4 regions of the Enterobacter sp. 3U4 genome follow, and region 2 is predicted to be linked to each of the others. Evidence: predicted binding sites of a transcription regulator. Region 2 holds the regulator's gene; each other region holds the start of a gene.
What was found. The regulator sigma-54, encoded in region 2, starts transcription at its own class of promoters, with help from an activator protein. The targets are predictions, from matches to a motif close to GTTGGCACANNTTTCGCTNT.
Positions count from the first base shown of each region.

Region 1: glnK (P-II family nitrogen regulator) is a predicted target of sigma-54. The motif match lies at 2,096-2,115, and genes of this name have one in related genera.
Region 3: norV (anaerobic nitric oxide reductase flavorubredoxin) is a predicted target of sigma-54. The motif match lies at 1,914-1,933, and genes of this name have one in related genera.
Region 4: RVY89_RS12775 (amino acid ABC transporter substrate-binding protein) is a predicted target of sigma-54. The motif match lies at 1,865-1,884, and genes of this name have one in related genera.

Region 1 is NZ_CP136665.1:2,927,610-2,930,728, forward strand. Features, by position in the region: gene tesB (acyl-CoA thioesterase II) at 1-297, shown strand, start outside; gene amtB (ammonium transporter AmtB) at 382-1,671, opposite strand; gene glnK (P-II family nitrogen regulator) at 1,707-2,045, opposite strand; gene RVY89_RS14120 (SmdB family multidrug efflux ABC transporter permease/ATP-binding protein) at 2,266-3,119, opposite strand, start outside.
Region 2 is NZ_CP136665.1:4,663,486-4,666,604, reverse strand. Features, by position in the region: gene lptB (LPS export ABC transporter ATP-binding protein) at 1-529, shown strand, start outside; gene rpoN (RNA polymerase factor sigma-54) at 577-2,010, shown strand; gene hpf (ribosome hibernation promoting factor) at 2,033-2,320, shown strand; gene ptsN (PTS IIA-like nitrogen regulatory protein PtsN) at 2,403-2,894, shown strand; gene rapZ (RNase adapter RapZ) at 2,940-3,119, shown strand, end outside.
Region 3 is NZ_CP136665.1:327,108-330,226, reverse strand. Features, by position in the region: gene gutQ (arabinose-5-phosphate isomerase GutQ) at 1-282, shown strand, start outside; gene norR (nitric oxide reductase transcriptional regulator NorR) at 279-1,793, opposite strand; gene norV (anaerobic nitric oxide reductase flavorubredoxin) at 1,982-3,119, shown strand, end outside.
Region 4 is NZ_CP136665.1:2,669,566-2,672,684, reverse strand. Features, by position in the region: gene gltJ (glutamate/aspartate ABC transporter permease GltJ) at 1-531, opposite strand, end outside; gene RVY89_RS12775 (amino acid ABC transporter substrate-binding protein) at 687-1,592, opposite strand; gene lnt (apolipoprotein N-acyltransferase) at 1,947-3,119, opposite strand, start outside.

The DNA.
Region 1 (3,119 bases), 1.7 Mb from region 2:
TCTGAGGACTTCCGCGTTCATCAGTATCTGCTGGGCTATGCTTCTGACTTCAACTTCCTGCCGGTGGCGCTGCAGCCGCACGGCGTCGGCTTCCTCGAAAAAGGGATGCAGGTCGCGACGATCGATCACTCGATGTGGTTCCACCGTCCCTTCAACATGAATGAGTGGCTGCTTTACAGCGTGGAGAGTACGTCGGCATCCAGTGCCCGCGGGTTTGTGCGTGGGGAGTTTTATACTCAGGACGGCGTGCTGGTAGCTTCAACGGTGCAGGAAGGGGTAATGCGTAACAGAGGTTGATGTTGTGCGGCATGATGCCCTCTCCCACGGGGAGAGGGAATACACACTAAAAACGGCAACCTGAGGTTGCCGTTTTGCTGTTTATTAGGCGTTATACGCATTCTCGCCGTGGCTGTTCACATCCAGACCTTCGCGTTCCTGCTCTTCCGGTACGCGCAGACCGACCGTCATGTCCGCCAGCTTGTAGCCGATGAAAGCGACAACCGCAGACCAGACAACGGTGATTGCAATACTTTCCAGCTGCACCAGCACCTGATGAACCATGGTCACGCCTTCTGCGTAGCCCACGCCACCGAGCGATTTCGCAGCGAAGATACCGGTCATGATACAACCAACGATGCCGCACACGCCGTGGACTCCAAACACATCGCATGGGTCGTCAACGCGCAGCACGCGTTTCAGTGCGGTCACGCCCCACAGGCCCGCCAGACCGGACACCAGGCCAACCAGCAGCGCACCGCCCACACCGACATAACCGCACGCAGGGGTGATACCAACCAGACCGGCAATGGCACCCGAACAGGCACCCAGCAGAGAAGGCTTACCACGTACCGCCCACTCGCCGAACACCCAGGAGAGGATTGCACCCGCCGTGGCCACCACGGTGTTCACGAAGGCCAGCGCGGCAATTTCGTTCGCGGCACTTGCTGAGCCGGCGTTGAAGCCAAACCAGCCAAAGTAGAGGATCGCGGTACCGGTAAAGACCATCGGCAGGTTGTGCGGTTTGAACGCTTCTTTACCGAAGCCCACGCGTTTGCCAATCAGGTAGGCGCCCACAAGGCCCGCTACTGCGGCGTTGATGTGTACAACAGTACCACCCGCAAAGTCCAGCGCGCCGTGCGTTGCCAGCAGACCGCCACCCCAGACCATGTGCGCAATCGGCACATAGGAGAGCGTCATCCAGACCACAACGAAGATCAGCACGGCAGAAAAACGAATACGCTCGGCGAGCGCGCCCACAATCAGCCCGACGGTAATACAGGCAAAGGAGCCCTGGAACGCAACGTGGATGTACTGATAGAAGCTGCCCATCAGCGCGGTCAGCTCAATATTTTTCAGCATCACCCAGTCGAAGTTACCAAAGAACGCGTTGCCCGTGCCGAACGCCAGCGAGTAACCGTAGACCACCCACAGCACGCAGACCAGTGCGAACGTCACGGCAACCTGCGTCAGCATGGAGAGAACGTTTTTGCCACGGATCAGGCCGCCGTAGAACAGCGCAATGCCCGGAATGGACATAAACAGCACCAGCGCGGTGCTGATCATCATAAAGGCGTTATCGGCTTTGTCGACCACCGCAGGGGTAGCAGCCAGCGCCAGGCCCGGCAGCAGTGCCAGCGAACCCAGACCCGTTTTAAGTGTTGCTATCTTCATTTTCTCGATCCCTATCACTGTGTGCCAGGCGTTAATTACAGTGCCGCTTCGTCAGATTCGCCGGTACGGATGCGAATGACGCGCTGCAGTTCGGCAACGAAAATTTTGCCGTCGCCAATTTTGCCGGTATAGGCCGCTTTGCTAATGACATCAATGACTTCATCAAGCTGATCGTCAGCAATCGCGACATCAATTTTTACTTTTGGCAGAAAGTTAACGCTGTATTCCGCCCCGCGATAAAGCTCGGCATGACCCTTCTGACGACCAAAGCCTTTCACTTCGGTGACAGTCAGTCCCTGAATACCCATTGAAGACAACGCTTCGCGCACGTCTTCGAGTTTGAATGGTTTGATTACAACCGTAACCAGCTTCATAGATCCCCTCCAGTCAGAATTCGGTAATGGCCGCAGCTTACGCAGAAGGTATTGCAAGGGGTGTGCCAGAAATGAAAACGTGAGGGAATAGCGGTGCGATGTGCGTTACACGGTCCTGATAAATGAACCGGTGAAAAAAAACGCACCATGCCGGTGCAGGGTGCGTTTCAGTTTTGCACCAACAGGAATGACTGTTAGCGCGGCGCCTCATTTTAGTGCATCAGGCGCTAAGCGACTCCTCATCACGAACGCTGGCGGCCAGTTCTTCGCCCGCGAGCTGCAGCTGGTACATCTGCCAGTAGCGCCCTTTTGCTTCCAGCAGTTCACGGTGCGTACCGCGTTCAACGGCCTGTCCGCGATGCAGCACCAGAATAGTGTCCGCGTCGACGATGGTGGAAAGACGGTGAGCAATCACCACCAGCGTTGTATGGTCGCGTACGGCGGCCAAAGCCTGCTGAATCGCCTGCTCGGTACCGGAATCTATGCTGGCCGTGGCTTCGTCAAGAATCAGCACCTGTGGCGTTTCAATCAGGACGCGCGCCAGCGCCAGAAGCTGTTTTTGCCCCACGGAGAGGTTGTTGCCCTGCTCGCCCAGCTTCGTGTTAATTCCGTCGCTGAACCCGCGCGCCAGCTCTGCCAGCTGCACCGTTTCCAGTACCGCCCAAACCTGCGCCTCTGAATAGTCCCGTCCCAGGGTCACGTTGGCGTAGAAGGTATCGGCCAGTACGACCGGATCCTGCTGCACCATCGCAACGCCTTTGCGTAACACTGTATGGCTGAGAGACGCGAGCGGGCGTCCGTCGAGGCGGATTTCACCTTGCGTGACCGGGTAATAGCCCATCAACAGGCTGGCAAGCGTGCTCTTACCGCTGCCGGTGTGCCCCACCAGCGCGACGAAACCGCGCGACGGAACGTCAAGCGTGATGTCCTGCAACACCAGACGGTCTTCGCGATAGGCAAACGAGACGTTATCAAAGGCGATAGCCCCGCTTTGCAGAGGTCGCTCATCCTTGCCGTAGGCCTGTCGCGGCCTGTCCATAAGCTCAAAGACGCGCTCACCGGCGACAACCGCCT
Region 2 (3,119 bases):
CATCAGCCTTCTGCCGCTGCACGCGCGCGCGCGTCGCGGGATCGGCTACCTGCCGCAGGAAGCCTCCATTTTCCGTCGTCTCAGCGTTTACGATAACCTGATGGCGGTCCTGCAAATTCGTAACGACCTGACCAGTGAACAGCGTCAGGATCGTGCCAACGAGCTGATGGAAGAGTTCCACATTGAGCATCTGCGCGACAGCCTCGGTCAGGCACTCTCCGGCGGGGAACGCCGTCGCGTTGAGATTGCGCGTGCGCTGGCCGCAAATCCGAAATTTATCCTTCTGGATGAACCGTTTGCTGGCGTTGACCCGATCTCGGTTATCGACATCAAACGAATCATTGAACACCTGCGCGACAGCGGGCTTGGCGTCCTGATCACCGACCACAACGTCCGTGAAACGCTGGCCGTTTGCGAACGCGCGTATATTGTGAGCCAGGGCAATCTGATCGCCCACGGTACGCCGCAGCAGATCCTCGAAGACGATCATGTTAAGCGCGTCTATCTTGGGGAAGACTTCAGACTCTGATAGGGTAGAGGTAACGTAACGCCGAACCGGAGAAAAATGCTCTGAACATGAAGCAAGGTTTGCAATTAAGGCTCAGCCAACAACTGGCAATGACGCCGCAGCTACAGCAGGCAATTCGCCTGTTGCAACTGTCCACGTTAGAACTTCAGCAGGAGCTCCAGCAGGCGCTGGACAGCAACCCTCTGCTGGAACAAACCGATCTTCATGACGAGGTAGACACTCAGCAGTCACAGGATACAGAAGCGCTCGACACTGCGGATGCACTCGAACAAAAAGAGATGCCCGACGAGCTTCCGCTTGATGCCAGCTGGGATGAAATCTACACGGCCGGAACCCCTTCCGGTACGCGTGCAGACTACCAGGACGATGAGCTACCGGTCTATCAGGGAGAAACCACCCAGTCGCTGCAGGATTACCTGATGTGGCAGGTGGAACTCACCCCCTTCTCCGATACCGACCGCGCGATTGCTACGTCAATTGTCGATGCCGTTGACGACACCGGCTATTTGACCGTCACGCTGGACGATATTCTGGAAAGCATGGGCGACGATGAGATTGAGCTTGAGGAAGTTGAAGCCGTTCTGAAGCGCATCCAGCGTTTCGATCCGGTAGGCGTAGCCGCAAAAGATCTGCGCGACTGCCTGCTGATCCAGCTCTCTCAGTTCAGCAAAGAGACGCCATGGCTCGACGAGGCGCGTTTAATCATCAGCGATCATCTGGATCTGCTGGCAAACCACGATTTCCGCACCCTGATGCGCGTTACGCGCCTGAAGGAAGAGGTGCTGAAAGAAGCGGTGAATCTGATTCAGTCGCTCGATCCGCGCCCCGGTCAGTCGATCCAGACCAGCGAACCCGAGTACGTGATCCCGGATGTGCTGGTCAGAAAACACAACGGCCGCTGGGTAGTTGAATTGAATTCAGACAGCATCCCTCGCCTGCAAATCAACCAGCAGTATGCCTCCATGTGCACCAGCGCGCGTAACGACTCCGATAATCAATATATTCGTAGCAATCTTCAGGAAGCGCGATGGCTGATCAAAAGTCTGGAGAGCCGAAATGATACGCTGCTACGCGTCAGCCGCTGTATTGTCGAACAGCAGCAGGCGTTCTTTGAGCAGGGTGAAGAGTATATGAAACCGATGGTACTGGCGGATATCGCTCAGGCCGTCGAGATGCATGAATCAACCATTTCCCGTGTCACCACGCAGAAGTATCTGCACAGTCCACGCGGTATATTTGAGCTTAAGTATTTCTTCTCCAGCCATGTGAATACCGAGGGCGGCGGCGAAGCGTCGTCAACGGCCATTCGTGCCCTGGTGAAGAAGTTGATCGCCGCGGAGAACCCCGCGAAGCCACTGAGCGACAGTAAGTTAACCACCATGCTGTCCGATCAGGGTATTATGGTGGCACGTCGTACTGTTGCGAAGTATCGAGAGTCTTTATCCATTCCGCCGTCCAACCAGCGTAAACAGCTGGTCTGACACAACCGATAAGGAAGACACTATGCAGCTCAACATCACTGGACAAAACGTCGAAATTACTGAGGCTTTACGCGACTTTGTGAACGCGAAGTTTGCAAAACTCGAGCAGTATTTCGAAAGGATCAATCAGGTCTATATTGTGTTGAAAGTGGAGAAAGTGACTCATATCTCGGATGCCACCCTGCATGTTAACGGGGGTGAACTGCATGCCAGTGCGGAAGGGCAAGACATGTACGCTGCTATCGACGGCTTGATTGATAAGCTTGCACGACAGCTCAATAAACATAAAGATAAACTGAAACAACACTAATTGTCCGGGCAGTTAACGGGTGCAGGACGGCCTGTTGTGAAACACAACAGGCCATTTGTACAGTTAGCGCTTAGGTGAAATTATGATGAACAACGATTCCGCTCTTCAACTGAGCAATGTCCTTAACCAGGAATGTACCCGCAGTGCGGTTCACTGCCAGAGCAAAAAACGTGCGCTGGAGATCATCAGTGAACTGGCCGCAAAACAGCTGGGCCTGCCGCCGCAGGTGGTGTTCGAAGCGATTCTGACCCGTGAAAAGATGGGCAGTACCGGTATCGGCAACGGCATCGCGATCCCGCATGGCAAACTGGAAGAGGATACCCTGCGTGCCGTCGGTGTGTTTGTGCAGCTTGAAACACCGATCGCCTTCGATGCCATTGATAACCAGCCCGTCGATCTCCTCTTCGCGCTGCTGGTTCCTGCTGACCAGACGAAAACCCATCTGTATACACTGTCGCTGGTCGCCAAGCGTCTGGCTGATAAAACCATTTGCCGTCGACTGCGCTCGGCTCAAAGTGATGAAGAGCTCTATCAAATTATCACTGAAGCAGAAGGCAATCAGGATGATGCATAACCAGGAGATGGCCTTCACATCTGTTGTCCTGAGGAGAAACGGAACATGGTGCTGATGATTGTCAGTGGCCGTTCAGGGTCGGGGAAATCCGTTGCTCTGCGCGCGCTGGAAGACATGGGTTTTTACTGCGTAGATAACCTGCCGGTCGTGTTGTTGCCCGATCTGGCCCGCACGCTTGCAGAGAGACAAACCTCTGCCGCCGTCAGTATCGACGTTCGTAACATG
Region 3 (3,119 bases), 470 kb from region 2:
GGACTGGGGCTGGTGGCGGTGTGCGACGACGACGGGTACGTCAAAGGCGTATTCACCGACGGCGACCTGCGCCGCTGGCTGGTGGGCGGCGGCAAGCTGGAAACCAAAGTGTCGGACGCTATGACCCAGGGCGGGCTGACGCTGAACGCCGAGAGCCGCGCCATCGAAGCCAAAGAGGTGCTGATGAAGCGCAAAATCACCGCCGCACCGGTGGTGGATGACGCCGGCAGGCTGTGCGGCGCCATCAACCTGCAGGATTTCTATCAGGCGGGGATAATCTAACCCTTCAGCCCAAGACGCTTCGCCAGCCGGTGCAGGTTGGCGACGTCCATCTCCAGCGCCCGGGCGCACGCCGCCCAGCTGCGGTTGTTCTGATCCAGCGCGCGTATAATCATCTGACGCTGAAACGCCTCCGTGGCGTTACGCAGGTTTTCACTCGTTATCTCCGGTGCTGCATGGGCAATCGTCGGTGCGGCTTCATCATGCTGCGCAAAATGCCGCGCGTGAATCACCACTTCATCACCCGAACGCGTCGCCCGCGCCAGTACCACCGCGCGGTGAATCGCATGCTCCAGCTCGCGCACGTTGCCCGGCCACCCGTAGCTCAACAGATGAGCCCTCGCCCCCGGGCTCAGCACCACGCGGGAAAGCCCCATCCTGAGACGGCACTGCTCGCAGAAAAAGCCTGCCAGCAGCACCACGTCGTCCCCGCGCTCGCGCAGCGGCGGCACAGAGAGCGGGAACACGCTCAGGCGGTGGAACAGGTCGGCGCGGAACTGCCCGGCCAGCACCGCCTCGCGCAGGTCGCGGTTGGTTGCCGCCAGCACGCGCACGTCCACTCTGTGACTGCGGTCATCCCCCACGCGCTGGATGTCGCCGTACTGCAATACGCGCAGGAGCTTGGCCTGTAGCGACAGGGAGAGCTCGCCGATTTCATCCAGAAACAGCGTGCCGTTATCGGCCATTTCGAACTTGCCGCTGCGGTTGCTGATGGCCCCGGTAAACGCCCCTTTGACGTGACCGAACAGCTCGCTTTCCGCCACGCTTTCCGGCAGCGCGGCGCAGTTGAGGTACACCAGCGGATTGACCGCGCGCGGCGAAGCTTCGTGAATGGACTTCGCCACCAGCTCCTTCCCGGTGCCGGTCTCCCCGAAGATCAGCACGTTCAAATCGGACGCGGCGACGATCTCAATCTCTTTTTTGAGCTGCGCCATGCCCGGCGAGAGGCCGATCATCTCCGTGTGCGCGACCTGCTCAAACGCCGCCGGGCTGCCGGGAAGAATGTTCTGGCTCTCCAGCTGTTCAATCAGCAGCGCGTTGTTAAGCGCCCCGGCGGCCAGGGCGGCAATGAGGCGCAGCTCTTCATCGCTGAAAGTATCGAACTGGTCCGGCGACATGCCGTCGAGGGTTAACGCGCCAATCAGGTTCTGCCCGGCAAACAGCGGCAGTCCGATGCAGGCGTGTACCTTCAGGCTTTCCTGTCCGGGAATAAGCCCGTCGTACGGATCGGGCAGATCGCTGTCCGCCGGGAAGCGCACCACGTCACCCGCGCGGGCAATGGTTTCCAGACGCGGATGGCCTTCAAGGGTAAAGCGCCGTCCGAGCACGTCCTTCGCCAGGCCGTCGATTGCCAGGGGAATAAACTGACGTCCTTCGTAGCGCAGCAGCGCCGAGGCGTCGCACGCCAGCACGTGGCGCAGCGTGGAGATCAGCCGCTGAAAGCGGTCCTGATGGCCGATACCGGTCTGCAGCTCAATGGCGATCTTCGCCAGCACGTCTACGGAAAAACTCATCTTGACCTCGCTGTCATTTTGACAATCCATATTGTCATATTGACACTATATTTGATAGTCATAATGACTACCCATTACGGATCATAAAAACATTAATCAAATAAAATCAACAGATTAAAAGTTGGCACGCAGCTTGATATAAGCAAACCATCTTATTTGAAAAACGCGATATTACGCTGAGGTTTGCTATGTCTATTCTGGTTAAAAACAACATTCATTGGGTGGGGCAACGTGACTGGGAAGTGCGCGATTTCCACGGGACGGAATATAAAACGCTGCGCGGCAGCAGCTACAACAGCTATCTCATCCGCGAAGGAAAAAACGTGCTGATCGATACCGTCGATCACAAATTCAGCCGCGAGTTCGTACAGAACCTGCGCGGTGAAATCGATCTGAACGCCATCGACTACATCATCATCAACCACGCGGAAGAGGATCACGCCGGGGCGCTGACCGAGCTGATGTCCCACATTCCGGATACCCCGATCTACTGCACCACCAACGCCATTGACTCCATCAACGGCCACCACCACCATCCGGAGTGGAACTTCCACACCGTGAAAACCGGCGACACGCTGGATATCGGCAACGGCAAACAGCTGATCTTCGTGGAAACCCCAATGCTGCACTGGCCGGACAGCATGATGACCTACATGACCGGCGACGCGGTGCTGTTCAGCAACGACGCCTTCGGCCAGCACTACTGCGACGAGCGCCTGTTTAATGACGAAGTGGATCAGACCGAGCTGTTCGAACAGTGCCAGCGGTACTATGCCAACATCCTGACCCCGTTCAGCCGCCTGGTGACGCCAAAAATTACCGAAATCCTCGGCTTCAACCTGCCGGTGGATATGATTGCCACCTCTCACGGCGTGGTGTGGCGTGAAAATCCTACCCAGATCGTCGAGCTGTACCTGAAGTGGGCGGCGGATTATCAGGAAGACCGCATCACGATCTTCTACGACACCATGTCCAATAATACCCGCATGATGGCGGACGCCATCGCCCAGGGCATCAACGAAGTGGACCCCAACGTGGCGGTGAAAATCTTCAACGTGGCGCGCAGCGATAAGAACGAGGTATTGACCAACGTGTTCCGCTCTAAGGGCGTGCTGGTGGGCACCTCCACCATGAATAACGTGATGATGCCGAAAATTGCCGGTCTGGTCGAAGAGATGACCGGCCTGCGTTTTCGCAACAAGCGCGCCAGCGCCTTTGGCTCCCACGGCTGGAGCGGCGGCGCGGTCGACCGCCTTTCCACCCGTTTACAGGATGCCGGTTTTGAAATGTTCCTGAGCCTGAAGGCGAAATGGCGGCCGGGTATCG
Region 4 (3,119 bases), 2.0 Mb from region 2:
CATCATCTCTGAGGTCATCGGTGGAACGATGACGCGGTAGGCGTTAGGCAGCAGCACGTAGCGGTAGGTTTGGGGCAGCGTCAGGCCCATCGCCAGGCCCGCGTTTTTTTGTCCGCGCGGCAATGACTGAATGGCGGCACGCACCTGCTCGCAAACGCGCGCAGCGGTAAACAGCCCCAGACACATCATGGAGGAGACAAAGAACTGCACGTTCGGATCCAGTTCCGACTTGAACCACATGCCAATATTTTCCGGCAGCAGTTCCGGGATAACCAGATACCAGGTAAAGAATTGCACGATCAGCGGAACGTTACGGAACAGTTCCACATACAGGGTGCCGAGTGTTGAAAGAAAACGGTTAGGGACGGTGCGCAGAATACCGAACAAAGAACCGACAAGAAACGCGATGATCCACGCCGTTATCGATAATGCCACGGTGACCTGAAAGCCGCTCCATAGCCAGCCAAGATAGGTGGTGTTGCCGAACGGGGCTTGTTGCAGAAATATGCCCCAGTTCCAGTCGATTGACATAATAAACTCCAGAAAAAAAAGGGTAGCAGCACTACCCTCGAAGATTGGTGAGAAGCTCATTTTTCGCGCTGAGTGGGGAACGACCACTCAGCGTATAGTCTGTCCATGCTTCCCGACAATCGAGAGGGCAGGAGATCCCGCCCCTGTTGTTCTAATTAGTTAAGAGCCTTGTCATTTGGAGATTTGAACAGCGCTTTCATGTCTTCAGACAGTTCAAAATTCATGTTCAGGTTTTTTGGTGGAATCGGGTTCTTGAACCATTTGTCGAACCATTTTTCCGCTTCGCCGGAGGTCTGCACCTGAGCGATGGTGTCATCGATCAGCTTTTTGAACTGCGGATCGTCTTTACGCAGCATACAGCCGTAGGCTTCTTTGGACTGCGCGGTACCGACGATATCCCAGTTGTCTGGTTTCTTCGCTTTAGCACGCTCGCCCGCCAGCAGGGCGTCGTCCATCATAAACGCGACGGCACGACCGCTTTCCAGGGTACGGAAGGAGTCGCCATGGTCTTTCGCGCTGATGATGCGCATATCCATTTTCTTCTCGTCGTTCAGCTTGTGCAGCAGCACTTCAGACGTGGTACCGGAGGTGACAACGACTGCTTTGCCTTTCAGGTCAGCGAAGTCTTTAATCTCACCGCCTTTCTTCGTCAGCAGGCGGGTGCCTACAACAAAGATGGTGTCAGAGAAGGCAGCCTGCTTCTGACGCTCGAGGTTGTTGGTGGTGGAGCCACACTCGAAATCAAAGGTGCCGTTTTGCAGCAGTGGAATACGGTTCTGTGAAGTGATTGGGATCAACTTCACCTGCAGGTCAGGTTTGTTCAGCTTTTTCTTCACGGCTTCAACGATGGCGTTGGAGTAATCCTGTGAATAGCCCACGACTTTTTGCGTGTTGTCGTAGTAAGAGAACGGGACAGAAGATTCACGGTGGCCGACCACGATAACGCCGTTTTTGGCAATCTTGTCGAGAGTGCTGCCTGCTGCAGGCGCATCTTCAGCGTGAACCACGCCAGCAGACATTCCCATAACCAGCATTGCTGTGGCCAGTTTACGTAATTGCATACCCAACTCCTTTTTTATCAGCGCCAGAGACGCATTGATACCCATTGTGATGTTGTTATATCTCGCGCAATGCGAGTGCAGTGTTATGCAAGCTTGTTAACATTTAGTCTGGCTTAATGTAAAGATTTTGCTGCGTTATTGTTTATTTTTGCGAAGCGCGCCGCACCAATCAGAGGCAAATATCTCCCGTTGCACCGTTTCGGTGCTACTGATGATCTACGCTGGTGCGACAAAGTTGCACGTTAAGCCAAACTGCGTTTACCTGAATAAACAAAGCAATAGGCGTGCCAGAATTGGAGTCTTGAGGGAATTGCCGGGTGGCGGCTACGGCTTACCCGGCAACAGAAGGGAAGGTTATTTACGACGCTGGCGCAGGCTCATCAGCACAGCGCCAAAGCCGAACAGCGCGGTCAGGATCCACAGCGGCCAGTTGCCGGTGCGTGCGTATGGCGTCAGCCCCGTGGTTGGCGTGACGTTAGCGGTCAGCACCTCTCGGGTAAACTGCGGGATCATCGCCTGGATTTCACCCTGCGGACCAATCACGGCGGTGATGCCGTTGTTGGTGCTGCGCAGCAGCGGACGCGCCAGCTCCAGGGAGCGCATGCGTGCCATCTGGAAGTGCTGCCACGGGCCGATTGATTTACCAAACCAGGCATCGTTGGAGATGGTCAGCAGATAGTCCGTATCCGGGCGGAAATTATCGCGCACCTGCTCGCCAAGGATGATTTCGTAGCATATGGCCGCCGTCAGTGCCAGGCCGTGCGCGTGCAGCTGAGGCTGTACGTATGGTCCGCGGCTGAAGGAGGACATCGGCAGATCGAAGAACGGGGCCAGCGGGCGAAGAATCGACTCCAGCGGCACAAATTCACCAAACGGCACCAGGTGGTTCTTGTTGTACCGGTCAGTGGAGTGGTAGCTGTATTCGCTGTCTTTGCCGAGCGTAATGATGGTGTTGTAGGTGTCGTAGCGGTTCTGCTGATTCAGACGCGCATCGACAATCCCGGTGATCAGCGTGCTGCCGCGCGCCACAAGCAGGTCGTTCATCATGTTGAGGAACGGCTGCTGGTTGATCTCCAGATCGGGAATGGCAGACTCCGGCCAGATAATCAGCTGTGATTTACCCATCACCTCTTCGGTGGCGTTGGCGTAGATCTTCAGCGTATTCAGCAGCTCTTTCTCGTCCCACTTCATGGACTGCGGGATATTCCCCTGCACCATGGAAACCTGCATAGCGCGCGCGGGCTCAGGCGTGAACCACTGGATATAGCGCAGCGGGAAGGGAAGAGCGAACAGCACCAGCGCCACAACCAGCGGCTTCCAGCCGCGCGTGACCAGAGCCAGGACCAGCAGGCCGCTGACCACCATCAGCAGGAAATTAATGGCCTCAACGCCCATGACCGGCGCCAGGCCTTTGAGCGGGCCGTCAATCTGACTGTAGCCGAACTGCAGCCATGGGAAGCCGGTCAGCACCCAGCCGCGCAGGAATTCCGTGATCTGCCAGACCACCGGTGCGGCAATGGCGACGCG